Regions from separate parts of the Mesorhizobium sp. M0715 genome, predicted to be linked through region 3. Evidence: predicted binding sites of a transcription regulator. Region 3 holds the regulator's gene; each other region holds the start of a gene.
The links. Region 3 encodes PhoB, which activates phosphate uptake and scavenging genes when phosphate is short. Its sites were predicted from a motif close to TGTCATNNANCTGTCAT; they were not measured.
Positions count from the first base shown of each region.

Region 1: a site for PhoB is predicted at 5,119-5,135, ahead of NKI21_RS20620 (ceramide glucosyltransferase). Genes of this name have one in related genera too.
Region 2: a site for PhoB is predicted at 4,157-4,173, ahead of phnF (phosphonate metabolism transcriptional regulator PhnF). Genes of this name have one in related genera too.

Region 1 covers NZ_JAMYPL010000018.1:4,852-14,506, reverse strand. Annotated here, with positions in the region: gene araD1 (AraD1 family protein) at 1-357, shown strand, start outside; gene NKI21_RS20635 (ABC transporter substrate-binding protein) at 413-1,183, opposite strand; gene NKI21_RS20630 (2'-deoxycytidine 5'-triphosphate deaminase) at 1,281-2,375, opposite strand; SAM riboswitch at 2,514-2,591, shown strand; gene NKI21_RS20625 (O-succinylhomoserine sulfhydrylase) at 2,649-3,836, shown strand; gene NKI21_RS20620 (ceramide glucosyltransferase) at 3,842-4,993, opposite strand; gene apaG (Co2+/Mg2+ efflux facilitator ApaG/CorD) at 5,344-5,736, shown strand; gene NKI21_RS20610 (Hsp33 family molecular chaperone) at 5,784-6,815, opposite strand; gene argF (ornithine carbamoyltransferase) at 6,894-7,805, opposite strand; gene NKI21_RS20600 (aspartate aminotransferase family protein) at 7,822-9,021, opposite strand; gene NKI21_RS20595 (GcrA family cell cycle regulator) at 9,380-9,655, shown strand, end outside.
Region 2 covers NZ_JAMYPL010000020.1:126,055-135,709, reverse strand. Annotated here, with positions in the region: gene phnK (phosphonate C-P lyase system protein PhnK) at 1-656, opposite strand, end outside; partial or broken gene NKI21_RS22760 (alpha-D-ribose 1-methylphosphonate 5-phosphate C-P-lyase PhnJ) at 791-1,618, opposite strand; gene NKI21_RS22755 (hypothetical protein) at 1,684-1,887, shown strand; gene NKI21_RS22750 (carbon-phosphorus lyase complex subunit) at 1,890-3,002, opposite strand; gene phnH (phosphonate C-P lyase system protein PhnH) at 3,006-3,617, opposite strand; gene phnG (phosphonate C-P lyase system protein PhnG) at 3,617-4,078, opposite strand; gene phnF (phosphonate metabolism transcriptional regulator PhnF) at 4,211-4,960, shown strand; gene NKI21_RS22730 (zinc-binding alcohol dehydrogenase family protein) at 5,240-6,256, opposite strand; gene NKI21_RS22725 (ABC transporter permease) at 6,323-7,288, opposite strand; gene NKI21_RS22720 (sugar ABC transporter ATP-binding protein) at 7,285-8,838, opposite strand; gene NKI21_RS22715 (ABC transporter substrate-binding protein) at 9,022-9,655, opposite strand, start outside.
Region 3 covers NZ_JAMYPL010000017.1:77,859-87,513, reverse strand. Annotated here, with positions in the region: gene NKI21_RS20210 (PAS domain-containing protein) at 1-1,048, shown strand, start outside; gene NKI21_RS20205 (PstS family phosphate ABC transporter substrate-binding protein) at 1,558-2,586, shown strand; gene pstC (phosphate ABC transporter permease subunit PstC) at 2,682-4,145, shown strand; gene pstA (phosphate ABC transporter permease PstA) at 4,142-5,458, shown strand; gene pstB (phosphate ABC transporter ATP-binding protein PstB) at 5,476-6,294, shown strand; gene phoU (phosphate signaling complex protein PhoU) at 6,321-7,028, shown strand; gene phoB (phosphate regulon transcriptional regulator PhoB) at 7,045-7,734, shown strand; gene eglC (endo-1,3-1,4-beta-glycanase EglC) at 8,198-9,622, shown strand.

The DNA of each region.
Region 1 (9,655 bases), on a different contig from region 3:
CGCAACGCCTCGTTCGGTCCGGAAATCCTGATCGGCGACCTGCCGCCCGATATCCGCGGCACCTCGCGCATCGTGCGCGACAGCGAGGTGCTATGGGAAAAGCCGTTCCTGTCCGGTGAAGCGAACATGTCGCACACCATCGCCAATCTCGAGCATCACCATTTCAAATACGCGGCCTTCCGCCAGCCGGGCGACGTGCATGTGCATATGTTCGGTACGGCGACGCTGTCCTTCGCCGACGGCATCAAGACCGAGGCCGGCGATGTGTTCGAGATCGAGGCTGGGGACTTCGGCCTGCCGCTGCGCAACCCGCTGGAGATCGAGCTGCCCGTGAAGGTGGCTGTGAAGGCGCTTTGAGGTAGCACCCTCCCTTCTCCCCTTGTGGGAGAAGGAAGAGACGCTCTTCGACGTTTCAATAAATATCGAAGTCGAAATACTTGGCCTGAATCTTCTTGTAGGTGCCGTCGGCGACGATCGCGTCGATGGCCGCGTTGAGCTTGTCGCGCAGGGCCGTGTCTTCCAGGCGCACGGCAATGCCGGCTTGCGTTTCGGTGCCCTTGACGTCGCCGACCAGCTTGCAGCAGCCGTCGCTTGCCTTCTTCAGCCAGTCCATCAGCACGAACTTGTCCGAGATCACGGCGTCAAGGCGGCCGTTGGTCAAGTCGGTGATCGCCTCTTCCTGGGTCGGATAGAGTTTGGCCTCCGCGCCCGCCTTGCCATATTCATTCTGGGCATAGTCGGCCTGCGTGGTCGAAGCCTGGGCGCCGACCGTCTTGCCGGCAAGGGCCGCCGGTTCGGTCGAGGTCAGGTCGCTGTCCTTCGGCGCCACCAGGGCGAGCGGTGTCGTATAATATTTGTTGGTGAAGGCGACCTGCTTCTTGCGCTCCTCGGTGATGCTCATCGAGGCGATGATGGCGTCGAATTTCTTCGCCTGCAAAGCGGGAATGATGCCGTCCCAGTCCTGGGTGACGATTTCGCATTCGACCTTCATCTGCGCGCACAGCGCATTGGCGATGTCGATGTCGAAGCCTTCGACCTTGCCGTCAGCGGTAATGGTGTTGAACGGCGGATAGGCGCCCTCGGTGCCGATCTTGATTTTCTCCTGCGCCTGCGAAGGCGAGCCGGCCGCCATCACCAGTATGGCAGCGCCTGCCACCGATATGATCCATTTCGAAATCTGCATTTTCTTGGTTCCCCTTGAACGCCGGCAGCCTGACGACCAGCAAGGCAGCCAAGCATGGCGAGCCGGTACAGGCAAGTATTTTGCCTGACGGCGGCGCTCAGCGCGCGGCGCGGAAATGCTTGGACAGCTTCAGGCCCTGCGCCTGATAGTTGGAGCCGAGATCGGTGCCGTAGAGCGCCTGCGGCCGCTTCAGCATGTGCTCGTAGACCAGCCGGCCGACGATCTGACCATGGTCGAGAATGAACGGCACTTCGTGGCTGCGCACTTCCAGCACCGCCCGGCTGCCCGTGCCGCCAGACGCGGAATGGCCAAAGCCCGGATCGAAGAAGCCGGCATAGTGGACGCGGAACTCGCCGACCAGCGGATCGAAGGGCGTCATCTCGGCGGCGTAGAGCGGCGGTACGTGCACCGCCTCCTGGCTGACGAGGATGTAGAACTCGTCGGGATCGAGCACCAGTTCGCCGGCGCCGCTCTTGTGGATCGGCTCCCAGAAGTCGACGACTTCCTGGGCCGCGCGCTTGTCGACATCGACGAGGCCGGTGTGATGCTTGCCGCGATAGCCGACCAGACCGTTTTGGTCGCCGTTGAGGTCAATCGACAGCGCGATGCCGCCGCCGGAAATATTCGGCGGCTCGGTGGCGACCAGCGTCTGCGCGCGATGCAGGTCGTGCAGCTCGGCTTCCGAGAGCAGCGCATTGCCGGTGCGGAAGCGGATTTGCGACAGGCGCGAGCCGGTGCGCACGACGATCGGGAAGGTGCGCGGGCTGACTTCCAGAAAGAGCGGGCCATGATAGCCGGCGGCGATCTTGTCGAACTCGTGGCCGCGATCGGTCATGACGCGGGTGAAGATGTCGAGCCGTCCGGTCGAACTCTTCGGATTGGCCGAGGCCGAAATGTCCGCCGGCAGCGCCAGGCTTTCAAGCAAGGGCACGATGTAGACGCAGCCGGTCTCCAGCACCGCGCCCTCGGCAAGATTGATCTCGTGCAGTTGCAGCCGGTCGAGCTTTTCCGAAACCTTGTGGTTGGGGCCGGGCAGAAAGGAGGCGCGCACCCGCCAGGCCTTGTCGCCGAGCCTGAGATCGAGGCTGGCCGGCTGGATCTGGTCGGCGTCGAGCGCACGCGCCGACTTCAGCGCGCCGGACTGGAACAGCGCTGAAATGTCCTGATCGGGAAGAATGCCTGTCTGCCGCAAGGCTCCACTCCTAGGTCAGACGTTTTTCTTGTCGCAGGTTCTTGTCGCAAAACCGTGGAACACTTTTGCGGAACCTGCTTGGTACAAACCTCTTAATGAAGCCGGCAATTGACGCAAGCGCGGTGCGGGTCTAAAGGGTCGTTATCCCGTGGTGATTTGGCCGGTCGGCTTGCAGCCACGTTAAACAAGTCGCTAAAGGACCGTCGGGCCGCAAGGCCGTATGGACCGGTTGCGACTTTCGCGGCCGGTTTTTTTGTGTCTGGAAGAAGAGCGATGAGCACCAAGAAGCACAACTGGAAGCCTCAGACGGCACTCGTGCACAGCGGAACACTGCGTTCCGGTTTCGGCGAAACGTCGGAAGCGATCTACCTCACCCAGGGCTATGTCTACGAAACGGCGCAGGCCGCCGAGGCCCGTTTCAAGGGTGAGGAACCGGGCTTCATCTATTCGCGCTACGCCAATCCGACCGTCGACATGTTCGAAAAACGCATGTGCGCGCTCGAAGGCGCCGAAGACGCCCGCGCCACCGCGTCCGGCATGGCCGCGGTGACGGCCGCCCTTCTGTGCAGCGCCAAGGCCGGCGACCATATCGTGGCGGCGCGTGCGCTGTTCGGCTCCTGCCGCTGGGTGGTCGAGACGCTGGCGCCGAGATACGGCATCGAGGCGACGCTGGTCGACGGCACCGACATCGCCAATTGGGAAAAGGCGATCAAGCCGAACACCAAGCTGTTCTTCCTGGAAAGCCCGACCAATCCGACGCTGGAAGTGGTCGATATCGCCGCTGTCGCTTCGCTTGCCAATTCGATCGGCGCAAGGCTGATCGTCGACAATGTCTTCGCCACGCCCCTGCAGCAGAAGCCCTTGCAGCTCGGCGCCCATATCGTCGTCTATTCGGCGACCAAGCACATAGACGGCCAGGGGCGCTGTCTCGGCGGCGTGATCCTGTCGGACAAGAAGTGGATCGACGAGAACCTGCACGATTATTTCCGCCATACCGGCCCAAGCCTGTCGCCCTTCAACGCCTGGACGCTGCTGAAAGGCCTGGAAACACTGCCGCTGCGCGTGCGCCAGCAGACGGAAAGCGCGGGCAGGATCGCGGATTTCCTGGCCGAACGGCCGGAAATCGCCCGCGTCATCTATCCCGGCCGCGCCGACCACCCGCAGGCCGATATCGTCAAGAAGCAGATGTCGGGCGGCTCGACGCTGATCTGCCTGGACGTCAAGGGCGGCAAGCAGGCGGCCTTCGCCTTGCAGAACGCGCTCGACATCGTCTTGATCTCCAACAATCTCGGCGATGCCAAGAGCCTGATCACCCACCCGGCGACGACGACGCACAAGAATCTGAGCGACGAGGCGCGCGCCGAGCTCGGCATCGGGCCGGGCACGCTCCGGCTGTCGGTCGGGCTGGAAGACACCGACGATCTGCTTGAGGACATCGCGCAGGCGCTGAAGGCCAGGTAGGACCTTCAGGCGCCGGACGGCGTCTCCTCCAGTTCGGCCGTCTTGGTGCCGATGGTCATCGCGTTGCCGCGCCAGTCGACGGCGCCGCCAAGCCAGCCGCGCGCCCACAGCGCTGGCAGGATCAGGTCGCGCATCATGATCGCGGCCACCATGCGTGGCGACAGGTACCAGCCCTTGGACCAGGCCAGCGCGCACTCGGGAAGGTAGAAGGCTACCAGCACTGCAAGGGCGGTTGCCCAGAGGCTGAAGCCGGCACTGGCCGCGGCAATCAGCGCAAGCACCAGAGGCACCACGGCGCCGGTCAGGATTTCGGGTGCGAAGAACAGCGGGAAAGTGACGCGGCGCAGGCGCGCCCAACGGGCCTGACGCGACCAGATCTCGTCAAAAGAGCGCCGGCCAAGCGGCTGCTCGAAGGGGGCGGCGACGAGATTGACGCGCAGGCCGAGACCGTTCACCAGCTTGGTCGCGGCGGCATCCTCCGCGATCTCGGCGGCCAGCCCGCGGATGCCGCCATTGGCGTCGAGCATCGGCTTGTTCCAGAGCATGCTCTTGCCCTGGGCAAAGCCAAGGCCGAGCGCATCGCCGGCATATTGCCAGCGCGCCTGCAGCGTGTTGAGGAAAGCGCATTCGACCTCGGCCCAGAAGCCGGCCGGCCGCGAGCCGATCGGCGTCGAGCAGACAAGGCCGGTGCCGGGCCGCCAGGCAGCCATCAGATGCTGGATGTAGTCCCTCGGCATCAGCACGTTGGAATCGGCCAGGACGACCCAGTCGTGCCGCGCCGCCTCCCAGCCCTTGACGCAATTGTTGAGTTTCGGATTGGCGCTGATGCGGTCGTCGCCGACAAGCAGCCGGGCCGGCACTTTCGAAAACCGGACGATCGTCCTGTTTATCAATTTGACCACCGGATCGTCGGCATGGGCGACGCAGAAAATCAACTCGTAGCGCGGCCAGTCGAGCGAGAAGGCGCGCTCCAGCGTCTCCTGCGTGAACGGCTCGACGCCGCGCGACGGCACGACGATCGACACCGGCCGTCGCTTGCCGGCCGGCGCGGCAATGGCGCGGCGCCGTTTCAGACGCGAAGCGGCGAGCACGATGCTGGCGAGATTTGAGAGAATGAGGGCAGTTGAAAGCGTGGCGGCTATGAGAGTGAGTTCCATCGAGATCCGGTCACTCCAGGAAAACCGGTCCGCCAGAACAATCTGGCTGGCATGACGACCGATTCAACAATTCGACAGAGCGCCCGAGTCGCGCGGCACTGGTCGGCGCACACCATCATTGTCATGTGTCACTTAAATGACATTCTTTGCCGCCACCTGCGGTTCCGTCCGCAATGACAGGACGCGCACCGTTGACCAGCCCGCGTGGAGCGCCGAAAGTTCGACTTAGAGCCTGTTCCATCCCGATTGAACCGGGATGGGGCTCTATCTCTGTTTCTTTGAGCATGATCTTTTCTGAAAACCGGTTCCCACTTTTCAGGATCATGCTCTAGATTGTTTTGGAGCCGCTTATGTATAGCGCCGTCACGCGCAACATCGAAGTGCAGGTCAGGCCGTTCTATCTGGAGGACCGTTCGGATCCCTCGGAGAACCGCTATGTCTGGGGCTATCAGATAATGATCGACAATCAGTCGGACGATTTCGTGCAGCTTCTGTCGCGCTATTGGCACATCACCGACGGCACCGGCCGGGTCGAGGAAGTGCGCGGCCCCGGCGTGGTCGGCGACCAGCCCGAACTCAATCCCGGCGACAGCTACCAATACACGTCCGGTTGCCCGCTCTCGACACCATCCGGCATCATGGTCGGGCACTACACGATGCGCAACAAGCGGGGCGAGACGTTCGACATCGCCATTCCGGCGTTTTCGCTGGACCTGCCAGGGACGCGGCGGACGGTGAATTGATTTCGCCTCACCGGCCGCTCCGCGGCCGGTGAGGCGTGGTTTTTTCTCTACTGGGCCGCAAATTCCGCCGGATCGAAGTCATATTGCTTCGAGCAGAATTCGCAGGCGACGTGGATGCCGCCGTCCTCTGTACTGTCCTTGATCTCCTGCGCGGAAAAACCCTCGAGGATGCCGCGGATCTTGTCCTTGGAGCACGAGCACTGGTCGGCGACCGGAACGCCGCCGAAGACGCGCACGCCATGCTCGTGGAACAGCCTGTAGAGCAGCCGCTCGGCGCCGATCGTCGGGTCGATCAGTTCGGTCGGCTCGATCGTACCGAGCAGCGCCAGCAACTCCTGCCAGGAATTGTCGGCCCGATCGTGGATCTCCTCGCGCGGATCGCCATCGCCACCCGGCAGGTCCGGGACGCGCATGCGCTCGGGCGACTGCGGCAGGAACTGCGCCAGGATACCACCGGCGCGCCACTGCTCGCGGGCGCCGCCGGGACCGGGCGTCAAAAGCTTGGCCACCGACAGCCTGAGATCCGTCGGGATCTGCTCCGACTGACGAAAATAGGTGCGCGCAGCATCCTCCAGCGTCTCGCCGTCGAGCTGGACGATGCCCTGATAGCGCTGCGTGTGAGCGCCCTGGTCGATGGTCAGCGCCAGCACGCCGCTGCCGAGCAGCGTCTGCTGGGAGGTTTCGCCGGCCGCGACCAGCGCTTCCAGCCGGTCGGCATCGAAACGCGCATAGGCGCGCAATGCCGAGGGCGTGGAAAAATCCGCGACCAGCATGTCGACAGGCCCGTCGGTGCGGGTCTGCAGGATGAATTTGCCCTCGAACTTCAGCGAAGTGCCGAGCAGCACGGTCAGCACACAGGCCTCCGCCAGCAGGCGGGCGACCGGCTCGGGATAATCGTGGCGGCTGAGGATGGCGTCCAGCATCGGCCCGAGTTGGACCGTGCGGCCCCGCACATCGAGAGGGCCGACCTCGAACGGCACGACGTGATCGTCGCCGGCATAGCCGAATTCGCCGAGTTTGGGGTGATGTTCAGTCACTTGATAGGTTTCCAACATGACAAAGCTCCGGGGCGCGGCCATGCCGCCCTCCGGGGCGCATGCGTCGAAACGCGCTGTTTTTGCGTGATGGCCCGCAGATAGGCATCACACCTCCGGAGATCAAGCGCCGAGGCACCAGGCGAGCACGGCCTTCTGGGCATGGAGCCGGTTCTCGGCCTCGTCGAAGACCACCGAATGCGGTCCGTCGATGACCTCGTCGGTCACCTCCTCGCCACGATGCGCCGGCAGGCAGTGCATGAACAGCGCGTCCGGTTTGGCCCTGGCCATCAGCTTGGCGTTGACCTGGTAGGGCGAGAACACATTGTGGCCGCGGGCGCGATGCTCCTGGCCCATCGACACCCAGCAATCGGTGACGATGCAGTCGGCCTGATCGACGGCTTCCTCGGGCGAGCGGGTGAAGTGCAGCTTGCCGCCATGCGCCTGCGACCAGTCGATATGCTTCTGCGCCGGCTCACTGCCCTCGGGCACGGCGACGTTGAGGTTGAAGCGGAACCGGGCCGACGCCTCGATCAGCGAATGCAGCACATTGTTGCCGTCGCCGGTCCAGGCGATGGTCTTGCCGGCGACCGGACCGCGATGCTCCTCGAAGGTCATGATATCAGCCATCAGCTGGCAGGGATGGGTGTCATCGGTCAGTCCGTTGATCACCGGCACGGTGGCGTTCTCGGTCAGTTCCAGCAGCCGCTCATGCGAGGTGGTGCGGATCATGATCGCATCGACATAGCGCGACAGCACCTTGGCCGTGTCGGCAATGGTCTCGGAGCGGCCGAGCTGCATTTCGGTGCCGGTCAGCATGATGGTCTCGCCGCCGAGCTGCCGCATGCCGACGTCGAAGGAGACGCGCGTGCGCGTCGACGGCTTGTCGAAGATCATCGCCAGCACCTTGCCTTCGAGCGGTTTGGTGCGCTCGCCGGCCTTGAGGCGGGCCTTTCGCACCACCGCATCGTCCAGCATCAAGCGCAGATCGCCTTCGGAAACGGCGGAAAGATCGGTGAAATGGCGAACTGACATCAGGAATGTTTCCGGATTACTTCGCGGCGGCGGAGGCGATCGCCTCCGACAGGCCCTTGGCGCCGGCGCGGATGCGGTTGAGCGCGTCATGGATCTCGGCGTCGGTGACGGTGAGCGGCGGCAACAGGCGAATGACGTTGTCGCCGGCCGGAACCGCCAGCAGGTGCTGGTCGCGCAAGGCCATGTTCACCTTGGTGTTGGGCATGGCGCATTTGAGCCCGAGCATCAGCCCGGCACCCCTGATGTCCTCGATGATTTCGGGAAACTCGTCGGCGACCGACGCCAGCCCCTGCTTCATCAGCAGCGCCTTGCGCTGGACGTCTTCGAGGAAGCCGTCTTCCAGCACGACATCGAGCACGGCGTTACCGACTGCCATGGCAAGCGGGTTGCCGCCGAACGTGGTGCCATGCACGCCAGCGGTCATGCCGACGGCCGCTTCATCCGTGGCAAGGCAGGCGCCCATCGGGAAGCCGCCGCCAATACCCTTGGCGATCGCCATGATGTCCGGCGTTACACCTGACCATTCATGCGCGAACAGCTTGCCGGTGCGGCCGATGCCGCACTGGACCTCGTCGTAGATCAACAGCAGGCCGTGCTGCTCGCACAATTGCCTGAGCCGCTTCAGGGACTGCGTCGGCACCGGGCGGATACCGCCCTCGCCCTGCACCGGCTCGATCAGGATGGCGGCCGTCTCCGGCGTGATCGCCTTTTCGGCGGCGTCGATGTCGTCGAAACTGACCTGATCGAAACCTTCGACCTTGGGGCCGAAGCCCTCGAGATATTTGTACTGGCCGCCGGCCGCGATGGTCGCCAGCGTGCGGCCATGGAAGGCACCTTCGAAGGTGATGACGCGGAAGCGCTCGGGGTGTCCGTTGACGAACTGGCAGCGGCGCGCCGTCTTGATCGCGCATTCCAGCGCCTCGGCGCCGGAATTGGTGAAGAACACCTTGTCGGCGAAGGTGGCGTCGGCCAGCCGCTCGCCAAGCCGGCTCTGCCCGGGGATCTCGTAGAGGTTGGAGACATGCCACAGCTTGGCTGCCTGCTCGGTGAGTGCGGCGACCAGATGCGGATGGCTGTGGCCCAGCGAATTGACGGCGATGCCGCCGGCAAAGTCGAGATATCGCTCGCCCTTGTCGGTAATCAGCCATGTGCCTTCCCCGTGGTCGAAGGCCAGGGGTGCGCGAGCAAAGGTCTCGTAAAGCGCCGAACCGCTCATTATATGCGTCTCCGGTACCGGAAAATCAAAAAAGCCGCCAAAGCGGCGGCCTGTGCGGCTTATCCCGTTTTTCGGCCATGAAGTCAACGAAAACGTCGCGTAGTGGCGCGCGGCAAGCCCCCTGACGGGACGCCGGCTCATAAGCGACCGGGCAAGTTGGGGAAAACCGAAAAAACCGATTCGTGTTGCACTTGGGACTCTTGTCACCGAGTCAGCGCATAGAGTAGTTGTAGTCGAGAAATAACTAGATTTCGTGCGGCGGACCTAATCACCAGATATATGTGGTGTCTGCCCCGGCAAATGTTGCCGGGTCGGGAGAAGGATTCCGATTGCCGCACGCTTAGAGGAGCGCGGTCTCATGAACTGGACTGACGAGCGGGTAGAACTCTTGAGAAAACTGTGGTCGGAGGGTCTGAGCGCAAGCCAGATTGCTGCGCAGCTTGGAGGGGTCAGCCGCAATGCGGTCATCGGGAAGGTGCATCGGCTGAAACTCTCGGGCCGCGGTCGCTCGACCGCCACGCCGGCACGCCAGAAAAAGGCGGCACAAGGATCGACCGTCCAGAAATCGGTATCACGCGCTGCAACCACGGCACGCCATGTCACGACATCGATCGGCGCGACGGCCTTGCAGACA
Region 2 (9,655 bases), on a different contig from region 3:
GACAACAGCCGCGCCACGGCAAGGTCATGGGTGACGACGATGGCCGCCAGGCCGAGATCGGTGACCAGCCCGCGCAACAGATCGAGCAGGCGCGCCTGGACCGAGACATCGAGGCCGCCGGTCGGTTCGTCCATGAACACCAGACGCGGGCCGGTGACGAGGTTGCGGGCGATCTGCAGGCGCTGGCGCATCCCGCCGGAAAAGGCGCGCGGTTCGTCGTCGATGCGGTCCTCGTCGATCTCGACGCGCGACAGCCAGTCGACCGCGGTGGCGCGGATCTTGCCGTAGTGGCGGTCGCCGACCGCCATCAGCCGCTCGCCGACATTGGCGCCGGCCGATACCGTCATGCGCAGGCCGTCGGCCGGGTTTTGGTGGACAAACCCCCAGTCGGTGCGCATCAGGAAGCGGCGCTCGGCCTCACTCATGCGGTAGAGTTCGCGGAACTGGCCATCGCGCATGCGGTAGCTGGCGGTGCCGGAGGAGGGCAGCAGCCGCGTCGACAGGCAGTTGAGCAATGTCGTCTTGCCGGAGCCGGACTCGCCGACCACAGCCAGGACTTCGCCCGGCCACAGGTCGAAGGAGACGTTGTCGCAGCCGACGCGCGAGCCGTAGAATTTGGAAAGTGCCGAGACGCGCAGCAGCGGTTCGTCGGTCATTGCTTCTCCTTACCCTCCCCCTTGTGGGGAGGGTCGGCGCGCAGCGCCGGGGTGGGGGTTGAGTGGGCCGTAGATTGGTCAAGACCCCCCGCGCCTTCGGCGCGACCTCCCCACAAGGGGGAGGTAGGGGCGTTGCGCCGCTTCTCGCAATGGTCTGTGTCCGAGCAGACGAACATGTGGCCGCCATGGTCGTCGAGGATGACCTCGTCGAGATAGACATTCTCGGCCGCGCACAGCGCGCAGGGCTGGTCGAAGGTCTGCACCTCGAACGGATGATCCTCGAAGTCGAGGCTGACCACGTCGGTGAACGGCGGCACCGCATAGATGCGCTTTTCGCGGCCGGCGCCGAACAGCTGCAGCGCCGGTGAGCGATGCATCTTGGGATTGTCGAATTTCGGCGTCGGCGACGGGTCCATCACATAGCGGCCCTCGACCTTGACCGGATAGGCATAGGTGGTGGCGATGCGGCCGTGTTTGGCGATGTCCTCGTAGAGCTTGACATGCATGAGGCCGTATTCCTCCAGCGCATGCATCTTGCGCGTTTCGGTCTCTCGCGGTTCAAGGAAGCGCAGCGGCTCAGGGATAGGCACCTGATAAACAAGCACCTGGCCCGCCGTCAGCGGACGCTCGGGGATGCGGTGACGGGTCTGGATGATGGTGGCGCTGGCTGTGTCGGTGGTCACCGCGACGTTGGCGACCTTCTTGAAGAAGGCACGGATCGAGACTGCGTTGGTGGTGTCGTCGGCACCCTGGTCGATCACCTTCAAGACATCATCGGGGCCGATGATTGAAGCGGTGACCTGGACGCCGCCGGTGCCCCAGCCATAGGGCATCGGCATTTCGCGCGAGGCGAACGGCACCTGGTAGCCGGGAATGGCGATGCCCTTGAGGATCGCCCGGCGGATCATCCTTTTGGTCTGCTCGTCGAGATAGGCGAAGTTGTAGGTGGCGATGTCGGTCATGGCGATCACATCCACATTGTGCTATTGAATTGGCGTCCAGGACGCGGAAACAGGGGCGAAATCGGATGACCCAGACCGCTTGGCTGCATATCGGAATTCTGCTGCTGGCGTTCGTCGGCGTGGTCGCGTTTATCCTCCGAAGAATGGTTTTTCCCGCAGCCAGGGAAGGCGCGCATGGCGAGAGCGTTGGCATCGGCGGCGGCTACAGTGGCGGGCATGGCGACCATTCGCACGACAGCGGTGGCGGTGATGGCGGGTCGGGCGACTAGGCTCATTCCGCCGCCTCCTTCTTGTCTTCCAGCATGTCGGCATTTCCGCGGGCGTCGTATTCGGCGCGCATGCGGCGCACGAGGTCGAGTTCGGCCTGGAAGTCGACATAGTGCGGCAGCTTCAGATGTTCGACGAAGCCGGTCGCCTGGACGTTGTCGGAATGCGAAATGACGAACTCCTCGTCCTGCGCGGCGGCGACGACATCCTCGCCGAGTTCGGAGGCGCGCAGCGCCCGGTCGCAAAGCGCCATCGCCATCGCCTTGCGCTCGCTCTGGCCGAAGACCAGGCCGTAGCCGCGGGTGAACTGCGGCGGCGCCTTGGCTGAGCCTTTGAACTGGTTGACCATCTGGCATTCGGTGACGCGGACAGTGCCGAGCGGGACAGCGAAGGGCAGTTCGGGCACGTCGAGCTCAAGCTCGACCTCGCCGATGCGGATCTCGCCGACGAAGGGATGGTTGCGGGCATAGCCGCGCTGGGTGGAATAGCCGAGCGCCAGCAAAAAGCCCTCGTCGCCGCGTGACAGCGCCTGCAGGCGGATGTCGCGCGCCATCGGGAATTCCAGCGGCTCGCGGGTGATGTCGCCGGGGACATGGTCCTGCGGCATGTCGCCGTCCGGTTCGATCAAGCCTTCGCGGGCGAGGATCGCCGATACGCGCGGCATGGCTTGCGCTTCCGTCTCGCGCCGCAAGGGCTCGGCGACGTCGGCGCCGGCGGCAAGCTCGGGATCGAGCAGCCGGTGGGTGTAGTCGAATGTGGGCCCGAGCAATTGGCCGCCGGGCAGGTCCTTATAGGTCGCCGACACGCGCCGCTCGACCAGCATTCCGGCGGTGTCGATGGGCCTGGTGTAGCCGAAGCGCGGCAGCGTGGTGCGATAGGCGCGCACCAGGAAGATCGCCTCGATCAGGTCGCCGCGCGCCTGGACGATTGCGAGTGCCGCCAACTCACGGTCGTAGAGCGAGCCTTCGCTCATCACCCGATCCACGCCGAGCGCCAGCTGCTCGACGATCTGGTCGAGGCGAAGGGCCGGCACCGAACGGTCGCCGCGTCGGCGGTCGGCAAGCAGGCTGTGGGCGTTGGCGATTGCGGCTTCGCCACCTTTTACCGCGACATACATTTTTTACGCCTCCATTGTCTTGATGCGCGTCGTGCGCGGCAGGCAGGCAATGCCATCTGATGTGGCGAGTATGATGTCGACGCCTCTGGGAAAGCGCTTGATGTTCTGCTTCCACTGCTCGACGAAATGGCGCGGCATCTGTGCCGGCGCGATCGTGGCGCTGGTTTCGATGCCGGGACCTTCGAGCAACAGCGGCGTGCCGGACACGAGATCGCCGACTTGCAGGATCAGCGTGGTCGAACGGTCGGGATAGTCCTGGGTGCCCTGCGAAAAACCATCGAGCGACATCATCTCGGCCGGGGCCGCGATGAAGGCGAAATGCGCATCGGCCGGTGTGTTGGCCAATGGCGCGCCGGTGTGGAACCCAAGCCAGGGTCTGATCGCGGTGGAAGCTTGCAGGGTCTGGTCGAGCCAGAGCGGGGTGTCGTTATCGCACAGCGCCAGTGCGATGGCGCCGGCGGCCGCCGAGAGCGGCGCCGGCGGGCGGGCGAAGGCCGGCAGCGGCTGCACGCTGCCTGGCCGCGCCATTGCGTCCATGACGGCGCGGAACACCGTCTGGGCATTGAAGACCGGATCGGCGAAACCGCCCTCTATCGATTGCGCTGCAATGTCCATCAGTCTTCTCCGCGAACCATGGTGAAGAAATCCACCTTCGTTGCCGCCGTCTCGGCGCGGCGTTTTTCATGCGCTGCGGTCAGAGCCGACCGCAGGGGCGCTATCAGTCCGGTCTCGACTTCATTGCGGCGGGCAGGGTCCTGCCACAGCGCGTCGGCGATGGCCGCCAGCTTCGCCTTCTGCTTGTCGCGGCCAAGCGCATAGCAATGTCCGACCTGCCCGGAGGGCAGCCGGACGGTGGCGCGGGTGACGGTCGCCTCGCCGACGTTGAAGGGCGCGCCGCCGCCGCCGATGCGGCCGCGCACGGTGACCAGCCCGGTCTCGGGGCCGCGCAGCAGTTCTGCTTCCGAAGGCAATCCGGCTTCATTCCAGAGCCGGACGATGTCATCGCCGCTGGATTGCGCCAGTGTCGCCATGGCGGCCTTGCGCTCGGCCTGGTCGCGGGCTTCCTGTCCTCGCATCAGCAGCATTCCTCTTTGTCAATTTGTCTATTGATATAGACAACTATACAAATTATACCTATTATCTAACGCGTGTCCATGACGGGTGGATGACAGCGATATAAGACTGGGCGCTGGAAGGTTGGGGCAATGATAGTCGGGCGGCTGGCAGCGGACAGCATCGAGCGGCGCAGTGGCGTTTCGCTGTGGCGGCAGATCGCCGACAAGATCCTGCATGCGATCGCCATCGGCGATTTCACGGAGAATGCAGCGTTGCCGCCGGAGGTGGCGCTGGCAGAACGCTATGGCGTCAACCGTCACACGGTGCGCAGCGCCATATCGGCCCTTGTAAGGGAAGGCGTGCTGCGGGCCGAGCAGGGGCGCGGCACCTTCGTACTGTCGCGCAAGCGGCTGTCCTATCCGATCGGCGCGCGCACACGCTTTTCGACAGGGCTGCAAGGGCAAACGACGGAACGGCACATCGTCCTGCTCGCCTCGTCGATCGAGCCGGCCAGCCAGCGCGTTGCCGAGGGCCTTGGCCTTGCCAGGGGAGCCGATGTGATCCGGTTGGAAACGCGCGGCGAAGCCGACGGACGGCCGGTGTCGCGTGCTGCCGGCTGGTTCGAGGCCCGGCGCTTTGCCGGCATCGATGCCGCGATGGCGCAAACCGGCTCGATCACCGCATCGCTGGCGCGTTTCGGCATCGACGACTATCTCCGGCAATCGACCGTGCTGTCGGCGCGCCATGCCGATGCGGCGGACCTTGCCGACCTCGACCTGCTGCCGGGCGCCATCGTGCTGGTCACGGTTGCCGTCAACGTCACGCCGGACGGCCAGCCGATCCAGTTTTCCGAGTCGCGCTTCCCGGCCGAGCGGGTGGAGCTGAAGCTGTCGGCGCTGTAGCTAACGTCGTCATCCTTGGGCGAAGCAGGAGCGCAGCTCCGTCGCGGAGACCCAAGGATCCATGCCGCGATCTCGGGCGAAGAGCGCAGCGGCGCAGAATTCTGCACCGAAGCAACGCTCTCAGGTCACGGCATGGATCCTATGGTCTGCGCCGCGTCGCTTCGCTCCTCGCTCCGCCATAGGATGACGAAGCGATGGATGTTGCGGCTAGTCGCCAAAGCATCAGATCTACCAAGTTGGGCGCTCAACGATCTCCGAATTCGTGTCGAACAGGCGCCTCTATCCGACCTCGATCACAGCCTTGATCAGGCCGGATTTCTCGTGTGCCCAGCGGGCGAGATCGCGCGGCGTGCCGGCGAGTGTGGTGCGGTGTGTGACGAGCTTGGCCAGGGGCACGGCGCCGTTGCGGATCGAGGCGGCGACGTGATCGAAGTCGGCGCGCAGCGCGTTGCGGCTGCCGATCAGCGTCATCTCGCGCTTGTGGAATTCCGGATCGGAAAAGCTGATGTCGTCCTTGACGACGGAGACCAGCACCAGCGTTCCGCCATGCGCGACATGGGCGAAAGCCGACTGCACCGATTGGGTGTTGCCGGTGGCGTCGAAGACGACATCGAAGCCTTCGCCTGATGTCGCTCCCTTGACCAGATCGGGCACCGCGCCGCGCGAGCCGTCGAGGGTCTGGAAACCAAGCTCGTTCGCGGCGAAGGCGAGCCTTTCACTGCTCATGTCGAGCAGCGTCACGTCGAGCCCGGCGATGCGGGCGAAGATGGCGGTACCGAGCCCGATCGGGCCAGCGCCGATGACCAGCGTGCGGGCGCCAGGGTCGGCGCGAGCGCGCCGCACGGCATGCGCTCCGATGGCCAGGAACTCGACTGCGGCGGCGTCGGCCAGCGACAGGCCGTTGGCCGGATAGAGATTTTGCGCCGGCACCAGGATCCGTTCGCACATGGCGCCGTCGCGATGCACGCCCAGCACCTCGATCCTGACGCAGCAATTCGGCTTGCCGTGCCAGCAGGCGATGCACTTGCCGCAGGAAAGATAGGGGTTGATGACGACCGGCTCGCCAACGGCAAGATCGACGCCGTCGCCGGTCTCGAGGATCGTTCCCGACACCTCATGGCCCATGATGCGGGGATAGGCGAGGAATGGGTGCTTGCCCTCGAAAATGTGGTAGTCGGTGCCGCAGATGCCGACATGGCTGACCGCCACCAGCGCCCAGCCGGGAGGCGGTGCCTCTGGTGCGGGCCGGTCTTCAAGGACAAGATCGCCGGGCGAACGGCAGAGGACGGCTTTCATGCGCTAATCCAGTCATGAAATCGCCGGCCCGTTGGTGTGGCGGGCCGGCGGTTGATTGCGGGATCGCTACTTGCCGCGGCGGCGCAGGCCGTCGAAGTAGACGATGATGATGATCAGCGCGCCAGTGATGATGCGCTGCCAGAACGAGTTGACGTTGAGCAGGTTGGCGCCGTTGTTGATGGTGGCCAGGATGAAGGCGCCGAGCAGCGGCCCATGCACCGAGCCGACGGCGCCGAACAGCGAGGTGCCGCCGATGACCGAAGACGCGATCGCCTGCAGCTCCCAGCCCTCGGCCTGCGTCGGGTTGCCGATGCCGATGCGGGCCGCCAGCAGCACGCCGACAAAGGCGGCGCACAGGCCCGACAGCGTGTAGGCCATGTAGATGGTGCGCTGGACATTGACGCCGGACAGGCGCGAGGCCTCGGCGTTGGAGCCGACCGAAAACAGGTATCGGCCCCAGCGGCTGTGGTGCAGGAAAATATAGGCCGGAATGCCGACCAGGATCACCATCCAGAACAGGTTGGGGATGCCGATGAAGGAATTGCGCGAGAAGGCGGTGAAGGTGTCGCTGTTGATGTTGATCGAATTGCCGTTGGTCATCAAAAGGCCGATGCCGCGCAGCGAGGTCAGCGTTGCCAGCGTGATGATGAAGGGCGGCAGGCCCATCTTGACGATGCCGAAGCCGTGGAACATGCCGATGGCGACGCCGACCAGCAGCGTCACCAGAATGGCGAGCCAGATGGGGAAGCCGGCATTGATCATCATGGCCACGACCACGGTGGCGAAACCGACCACGGCGCCGACCGACAGGTCGATGCCGCCGGTGATGATGACGAAAGTCTGGCCGACCGCCATGATGGCGATCATCGAGCCCTGGCGCAAGAGATTGGCCATGTTGTTGGCGGAGGCGAAGCTCGTCGTCGCCACGGAGAGAAGGATCCAGAGCAGAACCAGCAGCGCCAAAAGCGTCAGCCCAAACAGGACATTATAGTTGCGCTTCGGTTTTTCGACGGCAATCGCCTCGGTGCTCATATTTGTCCTCCCAGCTTTTCTTGTTTCTCGGCGAGCGCCTGAGTAAGAATATCCTCGTGGCTGGCGGCGTGAAAACCGTGCGTCGCCACCAGTTTGCCGCGCCGGAACACATGCAGCGTGTCGGCGAGTTCATAGACTTCCGGCAGATAGGACGAGATCAGGATGATGCCGGCGCCCTTTGACAAAAGTGCGCCGAACAGGCGGTAGATCTCGGCCTTGGTGCCGACATCGACGCCGACCGTCGGCTCGTCGAAGATGAACAGCTTGGCGCCGTGCGCCAGCCATTTGCCGATGACGATCTTCTGCTGGTTGCCGCCCGACAGGCTGGATGCCAGCGCGCCGCGCGTCGGTGTCTTGATGCGCAGATCGGCGATCTGGCGATCGGCTTGCGTCTTCTCCTGCGTGCTCGAAATCAGCAGATTGTTCGAGATACGCTTGTAGATCGGGAGGTTCAGGTTGAAGCCGACCGGCAGGTTGAGGCAGAGGCCCTGGTCGCGGCGGCTCTCCGGCGCCAGCGCCATGCCGAGCTTGATCGCGTCATGCTCGGAATTGACCTGCACCTCCTTGCCTTCCCAGAGGATCTGGCCGGCGGATTTGCGGTGGCGGCCGTAAAGCGTGGTGACGAACTCGCTGCGTCCGGCACCGATCAGGCCATAGAGTCCGACGATTTCGCCGGCGCGGACCGTCATCGAGACATTTTCGAAGCCCTTGCCGGACAGGCTCCTCGCCTCGATGATGGCGGCGCCCGGCGTGAAATGCTCCTTATGATAGACCTGCTCGATCGAGCGGTTGATCATCATCTTGACCAGCTCGGCATCGTTGGTCTCGGCGATGTTGCGGGTGCCGACCAGCGTGCCGTCGCGCAGCACGGAAACACGGTCGGCGAGCTCGAACACTTCCTCCATACGGTGGCTGATGTAGATGATCGTCACGCCTTCGCCCTTCAGCCGACGGATCAGGGTGAAAAGCTGGTCGGCCTCCTTGCGGGTGAGGTAGGCGGTCGGCTCGTCGAAGATCAGGAATTTGGTGCCGCGCACGGTGGCGCGGGCGGCGGCTATCAACTGCTGCTGGCCGATGGTCAGGTCGCCAAGCGTGACATGCGCCGGCAGGTCGAAACCGAGGTCGTCGATGATCGTCTGCGCCTGCCTGACCATGGCGCGCTGCTGCAGGATGCCGAAGCGTGAATTCTCCTCGCCTAGGAACATGTTGGCGGCGACCGTCAGGTGACGGCACAGCACGACTTCCTGGTGCACGGCATTGATGCCGAGCGCCATCGCCTCGTGCGGCGTGGCCAGGGCGGCCGGTTGGCCCTCCCAGGCGATCTCTCCGGAGGTGCGCGGCATGACGCCGGTCAGAAGCTTGATGAGCGTGGATTTGCCGGCGCCGTTCTCACCGACGATGGCGTGTATCTCACCGGACTTGAAGGCGAGGTCGACCGGCTTCAGCGCGTGGGTGCCGGGATAGCGCTTCTCCAGCCCGCGCAATTCGAGGATGGTCCGCCCCGGTTCCAGAACGGGTGTGGGATGCAGTTCCTGCGCCGTCGAAATCATGACAATCCTCCCAGATTGGCCTCCCGGATTGGCTTCCCAGGCTGGCCTCACGATTGGCACGCGGCGAGGCAAGGATATGCCTCGAAAACAGCCTAGCTCAGGCGTGCGGATTGCCAAGCCGTTTGTGCGGCAGCTTGTGTCTCCGGGGCGAGGTGCCCCGGAGACGATTGCGGATGCGACGGCTCAGAGCTTCGGATTGAGCAGCGCGTCGATCTTGGGGTCTTTCATGTTGTCCTTGGTCACCAGATTGGCGCCGGTGTCGACATTGGCTTCGACCTTTTCGCCTTTGGAGGCGGCGAGTGCGGTCTTGATGCCGTCATAGCCCATCCGGTACGGATCCTGGACGACGAGGGCGGAAATGACGCCGTCGTTGAGGAACTTGATCAGCTTCTCGTCGCTGTCGAAACCGACCAGCGCCAGTTTGCCGCCAAGGCTGTTTTCCGCGACAGCCTGGCCGACGCCCTGCGCCATGATCAGGTTGGAAGCGAAGATGCCCTTGAGGTTCGGGTTGGCGGTGATCAGGTCGGTGGCGATGTTGAGGCCGGTGGTGGCCTGGCCGTCGGCGTATTTGTCGGCGACCAGCTTGAGGCCCGGATATTTGGCGGCCAGCTGTTCGGTGAAGCCCTGCTTGCGCTGTTCGAGCGAGCCGGCGCCCGGTGCGTTGGTGATCAGGGCGACGTCGCCCTCGATCTTGCCGCCGTTGGCGGCGCCGATGGCGGCTGCGAGGCCGTCGGCAGCGACGCGGCCGCCCTGCACGTTGTCGGTGGTCAGGAACGAGGTGAACGCCTTGGAGTCGGCGCCGGAGTCGATGCCGATC
Region 3 (9,655 bases):
GGGCGGCGATATCGGGGTCGAAAGTGCGGAAGGCAAGGGTTCGACTTTCTGGTTCTCGGTGACGCTGCCGAGGGCCGGACAGCAGAACGGACAGCGCATCATGCCGATCGACGTGACCGGTGCGCGTGTGCTGATCGTCGACGACAATGCCGTCAATCGGGCCATCCTGACCGAACAGATGACATCGTGGACGTTCGATTCCTGCGCGGCCGAAAGCGGCGCCGAAGGCCTCAAGGTGCTGATCGCCGCCGCGGCCTATGGCGTGCCGGTCGACTGCGTCGTGCTCGACTACCAGATGCCTGAAATGAGCGGCGCCGAAATGGCGCGGATCGTGCGCAACACCGCCGGTCTTGCCGGCACGCCGATCATCATGCTGACCTCGGTCGACCAGTCGCTCGCCAACACCTGCTATCGCGATCTCGGCATCGATGCCCAGCTGATCAAGCCGGCGCGCTCTTCGGTGCTGCTGGAAACGCTGGTCGCCACCATCCAGCGGCATCGCCACAATACTGGCGACACGCAGCCGCTCGCGGCCGACGCCACTCCAGGCAATGTTGCGCGGCCGCAGCCCTCGGCACCGTCCGAACAGCGGGCGCTGCTGCAGCCGCCTTCGATTCGCCCCCGGCCACCGGTGGCGGCTGGCGGCGACAGGCTGGATATCCTGGTGGCCGAGGACAATGAGGTGAACCAGATGGTGTTCACCCAGATCCTCGGCGAGACCGGTTATGGTTTCGAGATCGTCGGCAATGGCCGCAAGGCGCTCGACGCCTTTGGCCGGCTCAACCCGTGCATGATCCTGATGGATGTCTCCATGCCGGAGATGAACGGTCTCGAAGCAACCGCCGCCATTCGCCGGCTGGAGGAAGAAACCGGCACGCATGTGCCGATCGTCGGCGTCACCGCGCATGCGCTGAAGGGCGACCGCGAGCGCTGCCTGGAGGCAGGCATGGACGACTATCTGCCCAAGCCGATCAGTCCCCGGGCGTTGCTCGAGAAGGTCGAGCGCTGGGTCGGCGCCAGCCGGCAGGCGCAGCGCAACGCCGGATAAGGCCGGCTCTGCCCGAGTGCCGGGAATACGGCGAAGATTCGCGCCCCTGTCAGCGGCCAAGACTATGGTGCGATCGCACCATATGAAAGGCGGCATCCAGCCGAGACAATGGCGACATACGAATTCCGCTCTTCCCAGTTACGGGCGGGAGCAGCGACCGCCGGCATGAGACAGCGTCAACCTACCCCAACGGACCTGTTTTCGGCGATGGCCCGGCCACGACACCGTCTGGCTGAGAGCAACGCGCTCCCGTCCGGCTTTTCTTCATAAAGGCCGGCTGATCTCCAAATCGCCGGCCAGCCTCGACCGAATCGAGCAAGTCCCTGATTCCGGTGACAAAGCCGGGCTGCGTCGGGAGTGCCGGCCAGGCGGCATTCTGCTCATCCCGATGACGCGTTACCGGGGTGACATCAAACTGTCATGCGACTGTTATAATCGAAGGCTATTGGCCTCAGCGGGTGCCGACTGACGAGCGCCGAGAGACCATCTTCCGAACAGGAGCAGGCCACATGAAGAAATTCCTCTATACGGCGTCGGCCGCTGCGCTTGCGCTCGCCGCGACGTCCGGCTTCGCCGCCGCGCGCGACCAGATCCAGGTCGCCGGGTCATCGACCGTGCTACCTTATGCCAAGATCGTCGCCGAGCAGTTCGGCGAAACATTCACCAACTTCAAGACCCCGGTCGTCGAATCCGGCGGCAGCGGCGCCGGCATCAAGGAATTCTGCAAGGGCGTCGGCGAAGACACGATCGACATCGCCAACTCGTCGCGTCCGATCAAGGCGGACGAACTCAAGTCCTGTGCCGACGCCGGCGTGAAGGAAGTCCAGGAAGTCCGGATCGGCTATGACGGCATCGTCTTCGCCACCGACATCAAGGGCCCGGACTGGGCGCTGGTTCCCGCCGACATCTACAAGGCGCTGGCGGCCAAGCTGGTCGTCGACGGCAAGCTGGTGGACAATCCGAACACCAAGTGGAGCCAGGTCAATCCGAAGCTGCCCGACTGGGACATCGCCGCCTACATTCCGGGCGAAAAGCACGGCACGCGCGAAGTGTTCGAGACCAAGCTTCTCGATGCCGGCTGCGACAAGGCTGCTCTCAAGGCTGCCGGCATTGCCGACGACAAGGAAATCGGCAAAACCTGCATCGCCATCCGCAAGGACGGCAAGGCCGTCGACATCGATGGCGACTATACCGAGACGCTCGCCCGCATCGACTCCAACAAGACCGGCGTCGGCGTGTTCGGCCTCGCCTTCTATGAGAACAATGCCGACAAGCTGAAGGTCGCCACCGTGGAAGGCATCGTGCCTTCGACCGAGACGATCGCCAGCGGCAAGTATCCCGTCTCGCGCCCGCTGTTCTTCTACGTCAAGAAGGCGCATCTGGGCGTCGTTCCCGGCCTCAAGGAATATGTCGAGTTCTTCCTTGACGACCAGATGGTTGGCCCGGAAAGCCCGCTCGCCGAATACGGCCTCGTTGCTGCTCCGGATGCCGAGCGTCAGGCCCAGCGTGACGCTTTCGCCGCCGGAAAGTCGATGTAATCAGCTGCCGAACCGGGGTGCGGGCCAATCCCGCGCCCCGGTTTCATCGCAGGCCGCAACGGCGGCTGCGTAAGAATTTCTCTTGGGGTGGGTCCATGTCCTTGCTCGTACTGGCCATCGTCGTTGCCGTCGGCCTGGTTGCCTTTTTCATCGGCCGGCAACGTGCCGCGGCCCAGGACAATGGCAAGGTCAAGCCGCATTCGCGCGCCCACTATCATGGCTGGTGGGCCTTCCTGCTCGCCGTTCTGCCTGCTCTTTTGCTGCTTGCCGTCTGGACCGTCGGGTCTTCCATCTATCTGGACCGACACATTCACGCTGCCTTGCCCGAGCGCACCGTCGACAGCAAGGTTGCCAGTGAGGCACTGGACGTCAGCCTGGTAAAGAGCCTCGCCAGGGGCCTGCGCAAACTCGATGCGGGCACACTGGCCGCAATGCCTGCCAGCTTTGCCGAGCTGCAGCCGCTGCTCGCCGCCAAGGGTGTGGCACTGGCGAGCGACACGCAGGATTACATGATCCCGATCGCCGTCGAGGCGAACAAGGTCCAGGACCGGCTCGGCCTGTTCGGCGCCATTGTCATTCTCGTTTCCTCGATCGCCGGCGCCTTCTATGCGCTCAGGCAGATCGAGCCGCGCGCCAGGGCACGCAACAATGTCGAGAGGCTGATGCTGTGGGGGCTGCTTGCCGCCTCCACCATCGCCATCCTGACCACCATCGGCATCGTGCTTTCGATGCTGTTCCAGACGATCACCTTCTTCGAAAGCGTCTCGCCGATGAGTTTCTTCTTCGGCACCGTCTGGGATCCGCGTTTTGCCGCTGCCGGTTCGGGCGGCAGCCAGGGCCAGTTCGGCCTGATCCCGCTTCTTGCGGGCACGCTCTACATCGCCGCCGTCGCACTGCTGGTTGCGGTGCCGGTGGGGCTGATGTCGGCTGTCTACATGGCCGAATACGCAACGCCCAGGGTGCGCTCGGTGGTCAAGCCGGCGCTTGAACTGCTGGCCGGCATACCGACCATCGTCTACGGCATCTTCGCCGTCGTCACGCTTGGGCCATTCCTGCGCGACCTGTCCGCGGCACTGACCGGCGGTTCGCCCTTCATCCAGGGCCAGAGCATCTTCACCGCCGGCCTGGTCATGGGCGTCATGCTGATCCCGGTCGTGTCCTCTCTTTCGGACGACATCATAACCGCGGTGCCGCGCGCCATGCGCGACGGGTCGCTCGGCCTCGGCGCGACCCGCTCCGAGACGATCAAGCGGGTGATCCTGCCGGCTGCACTGCCCGGCATCGTCGGCGCCGTCCTGCTGACTGCCTCGCGCGCTATCGGCGAAACGATGATTGTCGTGCTGGCGGCGGGCGTCGCCGCCAACCTCACCATCAACCCGTTCGAGGCGATGACGACCATCACCGTCAAGATCGTCAACCAGCTCACCGGCGACCTCGAGTTCAATTCGCCGCAGACGCTGGTCGCCTTCGCGCTCGGCCTGACGCTGTTCGCGCTGACGTTGGTGATGAACATCGTCGCGCTCTACATCGTGCGCAAATATCGGGAGCAGTACGAATGACCGACATTTCCATGGATACGATGGTCAGGGCGGCGGCCCATCCGCGCCGCGACATCGGCCTGAAGGCCCGTTACGCTGCCGAGCGCCGATTCCGCATCTATGGCGTCGTGGCGATTTCCGTAGGCCTGGCGTTCCTGGCAATCATGCTGATCACCATCGTCTCGAAAGGCTACACCGCCTTCTGGCAGACGACGGTATCACTGCCGATCTCGTTCGACGAGAAGGTGATCGATCCTTCCGGCAAACGCGCAACCGATCCGAGCGTTCTGATCAAGGCGAATTATCCCAAGCTCGCCGAAAACGCGCTGGTGGCCAAGCTCGGCATCAATCCCGACGATAAGCCGGCGATCAAGCAGCTCAAGGGCTTCCTGTCGGAAGGCGCCCGCGTCCAGTTGCGCGACATCGTTGCCGCCGATCCGTCCGTGATCGGCACGACGCGCGACGTCAACATCCTCGCCGCCGCCAATCTCGACTCGGCTTTCAAGGGTCAGATCGACCTCAGCGTCGAGGAAGCGCGACGCAAGGTCTCGGACCAGCAGATCACCTGGATGAACAAGCTCAAGGCCGAGGGCGCGATGGCCGAGCACTTCAACAGCGGCCTGTTCACCTACGGCGCCTCCAGCCGCCCGGAAACCTCGGGCATGGGCGTGGCGATCATCGGCTCGTTTTATATGATGGTGATCGTGTTGCTGCTGGCGCTGCCGATCGGCGTCGCCGCCTCCATCTATCTGGAGGAGTTCGCCAAGAAGAACCGTTTTACCGACCTTATCGAGGTCAACATCAACAATCTGGCCGCAGTGCCGTCAATCGTCTTCGGCTTGCTCGGCCTCGCGGTGTTCATCAATTTCCTGGGCATGCCGCGCTCTGCCGCCTTCGTCGGCGGCCTGGTGCTGACGCTGATGACGCTGCCGACGATCATCATCGCGACGCGAGCCGCACTTGCAGCGGTGCCGCCGTCGATCCGCTCGGCAGCTCTCGGTCTTGGCGCCTCCAAGATGCAGATGGTGTTCCAGCACATCCTGCCGCTTGCCGCGCCCGGCATCCTCACCGGCACCATCATCGGTCTGGCGCGTGCGCTCGGCGAAACCGCGCCTCTGCTGCTGATCGGCATGGTCGCCTTCGTCGCCGATCCACCGACGACGCCTTTCGATCCGGCCACCGCGCTGCCGGTGCAGATCTATATGTGGGCGAACGAGGCCGAACGCGCCTTCGTCGAGCGTATGTCCGGCGCCATCATCATCCTGCTCGTCTTCCTCATGGCCATGAACATCACCGCGATCGTGCTTCGGCGTCGGTTCGAGCGGCGCTGGTAGAAAAAAGGCATCTTGGTATGAACATCATGACCGAACAGTCCCTTGAAAACGCAGTGGGCGACAAGATGAAGTCGAACGAAGTAATCAAAATGCGCGGCGACAAGGTCGGCGTGTTCTATGGCGAGAAGCAGGCGCTGTTCGACGTCGATCTCGACGTCCGCCTGAACCAGGTGACGGCGCTGATCGGCCCCTCCGGCTGCGGCAAGTCCACCTTCCTGCGCTGCCTCAACCGCATGAACGACACCATCGATTCAGCACGGGTAACCGGCAAGATAACGCTCGACGAAGAAGACATCTACGACAAGAACATCGATGTCGTCGAACTCAGGGCGCGCGTCGGCATGGTGTTCCAGAAACCCAATCCGTTCCCCAAATCGATCTACGAGAACGTTGCCTATGGTCCGCGCATCCACGGATTGGCCAAGCGCAAGGCCGACATGGACCAGATCGTAGAGTCGAGCCTGAAGAAGGCGGCGATCTGGAACGAGGTCAAGGACCGTTTGCAAGAACCTGGCACGGGTCTTTCCGGTGGCCAGCAGCAGCGTCTGTGCATTGCACGCGCCATCGCCGTGTCACCCGAGGTGATCCTGATGGACGAACCGTGTTCGGCGCTCGACCCGATCGCCACCGCTCGCGTCGAGGAACTGATCGACGAACTGCGTCAGAACTATACCATCGTCATCGTCACCCATTCGATGCAGCAGGCAGCGCGCGTGTCGCAGCGCACCGCGATGTTCCATCTAGGCTATCTGGTCGAGGAGGGCGCCACCGACAAGATGTTCACCACCCCCGACGACAAACGCACCCAGGACTACATCACCGGCCGGTTCGGCTGAGCTCAGGCATACGAGGGACGAAGATCATGGGTGAACATACCGTCGCATCTTTCGATGAGGATCTGGAGCAGATCAGCCAGCTGATCCGCGACATGGGCGATCTCGCCCGCTCGATGGTCAGTGGCTCGACCAGGGCTTTGCTCAATTCGGACAATGCGCTGGCGCAGCGCGTGGTTTCCGATGATGCCATCATGGATGCACGCCAGCGCGAGCTGGACGATCGCGCCATCACGCTGATCGCCAAGCGCCAGCCAATGGCCAACGATCTGCGTGCGGTGGTCGGTTCGATCCGCATGGCCGGCGACCTTGAGCGCATCGGCGACCTTGCCAAGAACATCGCCAAGCGCGTCGGCACTGTCGGGCTGAGTGTCACGCCGCACGACCTTTCGCATTCGATCGACGCGATGGCGCAACTGGTGCTGATCCAGGTGCAGGGGGTCGTCGACGAGTACGCCGCCGCCGACCCGGCAGCGCTTGCCACGCTCAGAAACAATGACGAACGCATCGACGTCAAATACACCTCGGTGTTCCGCGAGCTGCTGACCTACATGATGGAAGATCCCCGCAACATCACGGCGTGCACGCACCTGTTGTTCTGCGCCAAGAACCTCGAGCGGATCGGCGACCACGTGACCAACATCGCCGAAAATGCCTACTATGTTTTGACCGGCACGCAGCTGCCAGCCAATCGTCCGAAGCAGGACGAGACGGCAATGTCCGCGCCAGCGGCATAACAGGGGTGACCAGCCGATGATCGCACCACGCATCATGGTGGTGGAGGATGAGGAGCCGCTAGGCGTGCTGCTCCGCTACAATCTTGAATCCGAAGGTTACCAGGTCGAGGTGGTGACGCGCGGCGACGAGGCCGAAATCCGGCTGCAGGAGAACGTTCCCGACCTTCTCGTGCTCGACTGGATGGTGCCGGCGGTTTCCGGCATCGAACTCTGCCGGCGCCTGCGAATGCGCCCAGAGACCGAGCGGCTGCCGATCATCATGCTGACCGCGCGAGGCGAGGAAAGCGACCGCGTGCGCGGCCTGTCGACCGGCGCCGACGACTATCTGGTCAAGCCGTTCTCGACGCCGGAGTTCATGGCCAGGGTCAAGGCGCTGCTGCGCCGGGCCAAGCCGGAAGTGCTGTCCAGCGTGCTAAAGGTCGGCGACATCGTGCTCGATCGCGAGTCGCACCGGGTCTATCGCAAGAAGAGCGAGATCCGGCTCGGGCCGACCGAATTCCGCCTGCTCGAATTCATGATGCGCCACCCCGGCCGCGTGTTCTCGCGCAGCCAGCTGCTCGACAATGTCTGGGGCGAGACGATTTACATCGACGAACGCACTGTCGACGTGCACGTCGGCCGGCTGCGCAAGGCGGTCAACAACGGCCGCATGCCTGATGTCATCCGCACCATCCGTGGGGCGGGTTACGCGATCAGGGAAGACTAGGTGGCTGTTCCGTCCCGATAGATCGTGACCGGGAAAACTCGATTAGCACGTGGTCGCCAACAGCCGCGAAGAGTGGAATGTTGCACTCGTCTCATCGATGGGGAGCGAGCACGTGACGCTTTGGCCCAAATGCGGTCATTCGAAACCTGATGAGGATGACCGCTCTTGGCGGTACGTCGCCATCTTGCCCGCAGACTCCGACCAGAAAGCCATGCAAGAATAAATTTGAGTTAACTTAGATATACGTTCGTTAAACGACGTGTGTTCTGCATAAATATACGATTTTACTAAATTGCTTCAATTTACATTGAGCCATCACCTCCTTATTCATTATCCGCCTTCCGATTATTGCGGTCTCGGATCGAATGACGATTCCGTGGAACGATCTCGTTCCTTGCAGCGTTGCTTTGGGAGCGGTCGCCGGACCTTTGACCAGGTCGGACACCATGAGGAAGGATTTCTGATGAGCACGGTCTTAAACGCCAAAGGCATCCCTCTTGCCTACACCGGCGCTTCCACTCATTGGTTCTCGGCCACCGGGTCTGGACCGGAACTGCATGGCACCTCCGGCAACGACTCCTTCTGGGGAGACACCGGCGTCACTGTCACGATCCACGGAGGCGCCGGCGACGACTACTATCATCTCTATTCCACCAACAACAAGGTGGTCGAGGATCCTGGGGCAGGGATCGACACGATCGACACATGGATGAGCTACAAGCTCCCTGACAATTTCGAGAACCTCGTCGTTACCGGCACCAACCGATTTGCGTTCGGAAATGCGTTGGACAACATCATCAAGGGCGGGTCAGGTCACCAGACGCTGGATGGCGGCAAGGGAAATGATGTCCTGATCGGCGGCGATGGCGCCGATACTTTCGCCATCTCCAAAGGTAATGGAAGCGATCTTATCTTCGATTTCGGTGCGACCGATGCGCTCCGCCTTAACGGCTACGATTTCACTTCGTTCGATGCCGTCCGTTCACAGATGGTCCAAGTGGAATCGAACGTGATGCTGAACCTCGGATCCGACGAAATCCTGGTGTTCAAGAATACGACCATCGACAAGCTGCAGCCCACCCAGTTCGAACTTCCGATAGACAAGTCCGCAATGACGCTGTCCTTCTCCGACGATTTCAACACGCTGAGCCTTCGGGACGGGCAGGACGGCACCTGGAATTCCAATTTCTGGTGGGGAGCGCCGAACGGCAGCACGTTGAGCAGCAATGGTGAGTTGCAGTGGTATATCGACGCCAATTATGGCCCGACGAGTTCGGTCCATCCGTTCAGCGTTGAGAACGGCGTCCTCACCATCACCGCCGCGCAGGCGCCGGAGGACATCAAGCCTCTGATCAACAACTACGAATACACCTCGGGGATCCTGACGACCCACGACACCTTCTCGCAAACCTACGGCTATTTCGAAATGCGGGCGGATCTTCCTGAAACAGCCGGAGCCTGGCCGGCGTTCTGGCTGCTTCCGGAGGACGGATCGTGGCCGCCGGAGCTGGACGTTGTCGAAACGCGCGGCCAGGACCCGAACACGCTCTACATGACGGCGCATTCCAATGAGACGGGAGCGCACACGAAGGTTTCGTCAACGGTGAACGTTGCGGATACCGACGGTTTCCACACCTATGGCCTGCTCTGGACGAAGGATGAGCTTGTCTGGACCTACGATGGTGTAAAGGTCGCTCAAGCAGCGACGCCGGCCGACATGCACGATCCCATGTATATGCTGGCCAATCTCGCGGTGGGCGGCATTGCCGGCCAGCCTCCTGACCATCTGGCTACGCCAGCGGAGATGAAGATCGACTACATCCGCGCCTATACGCTGGACGACCTGCAGCACCACCCCTTGGACATCGCCGGCGACCATTCGGTCTAAGCGACGCCCTTATGTTGGGGCCATGAGCCGTTA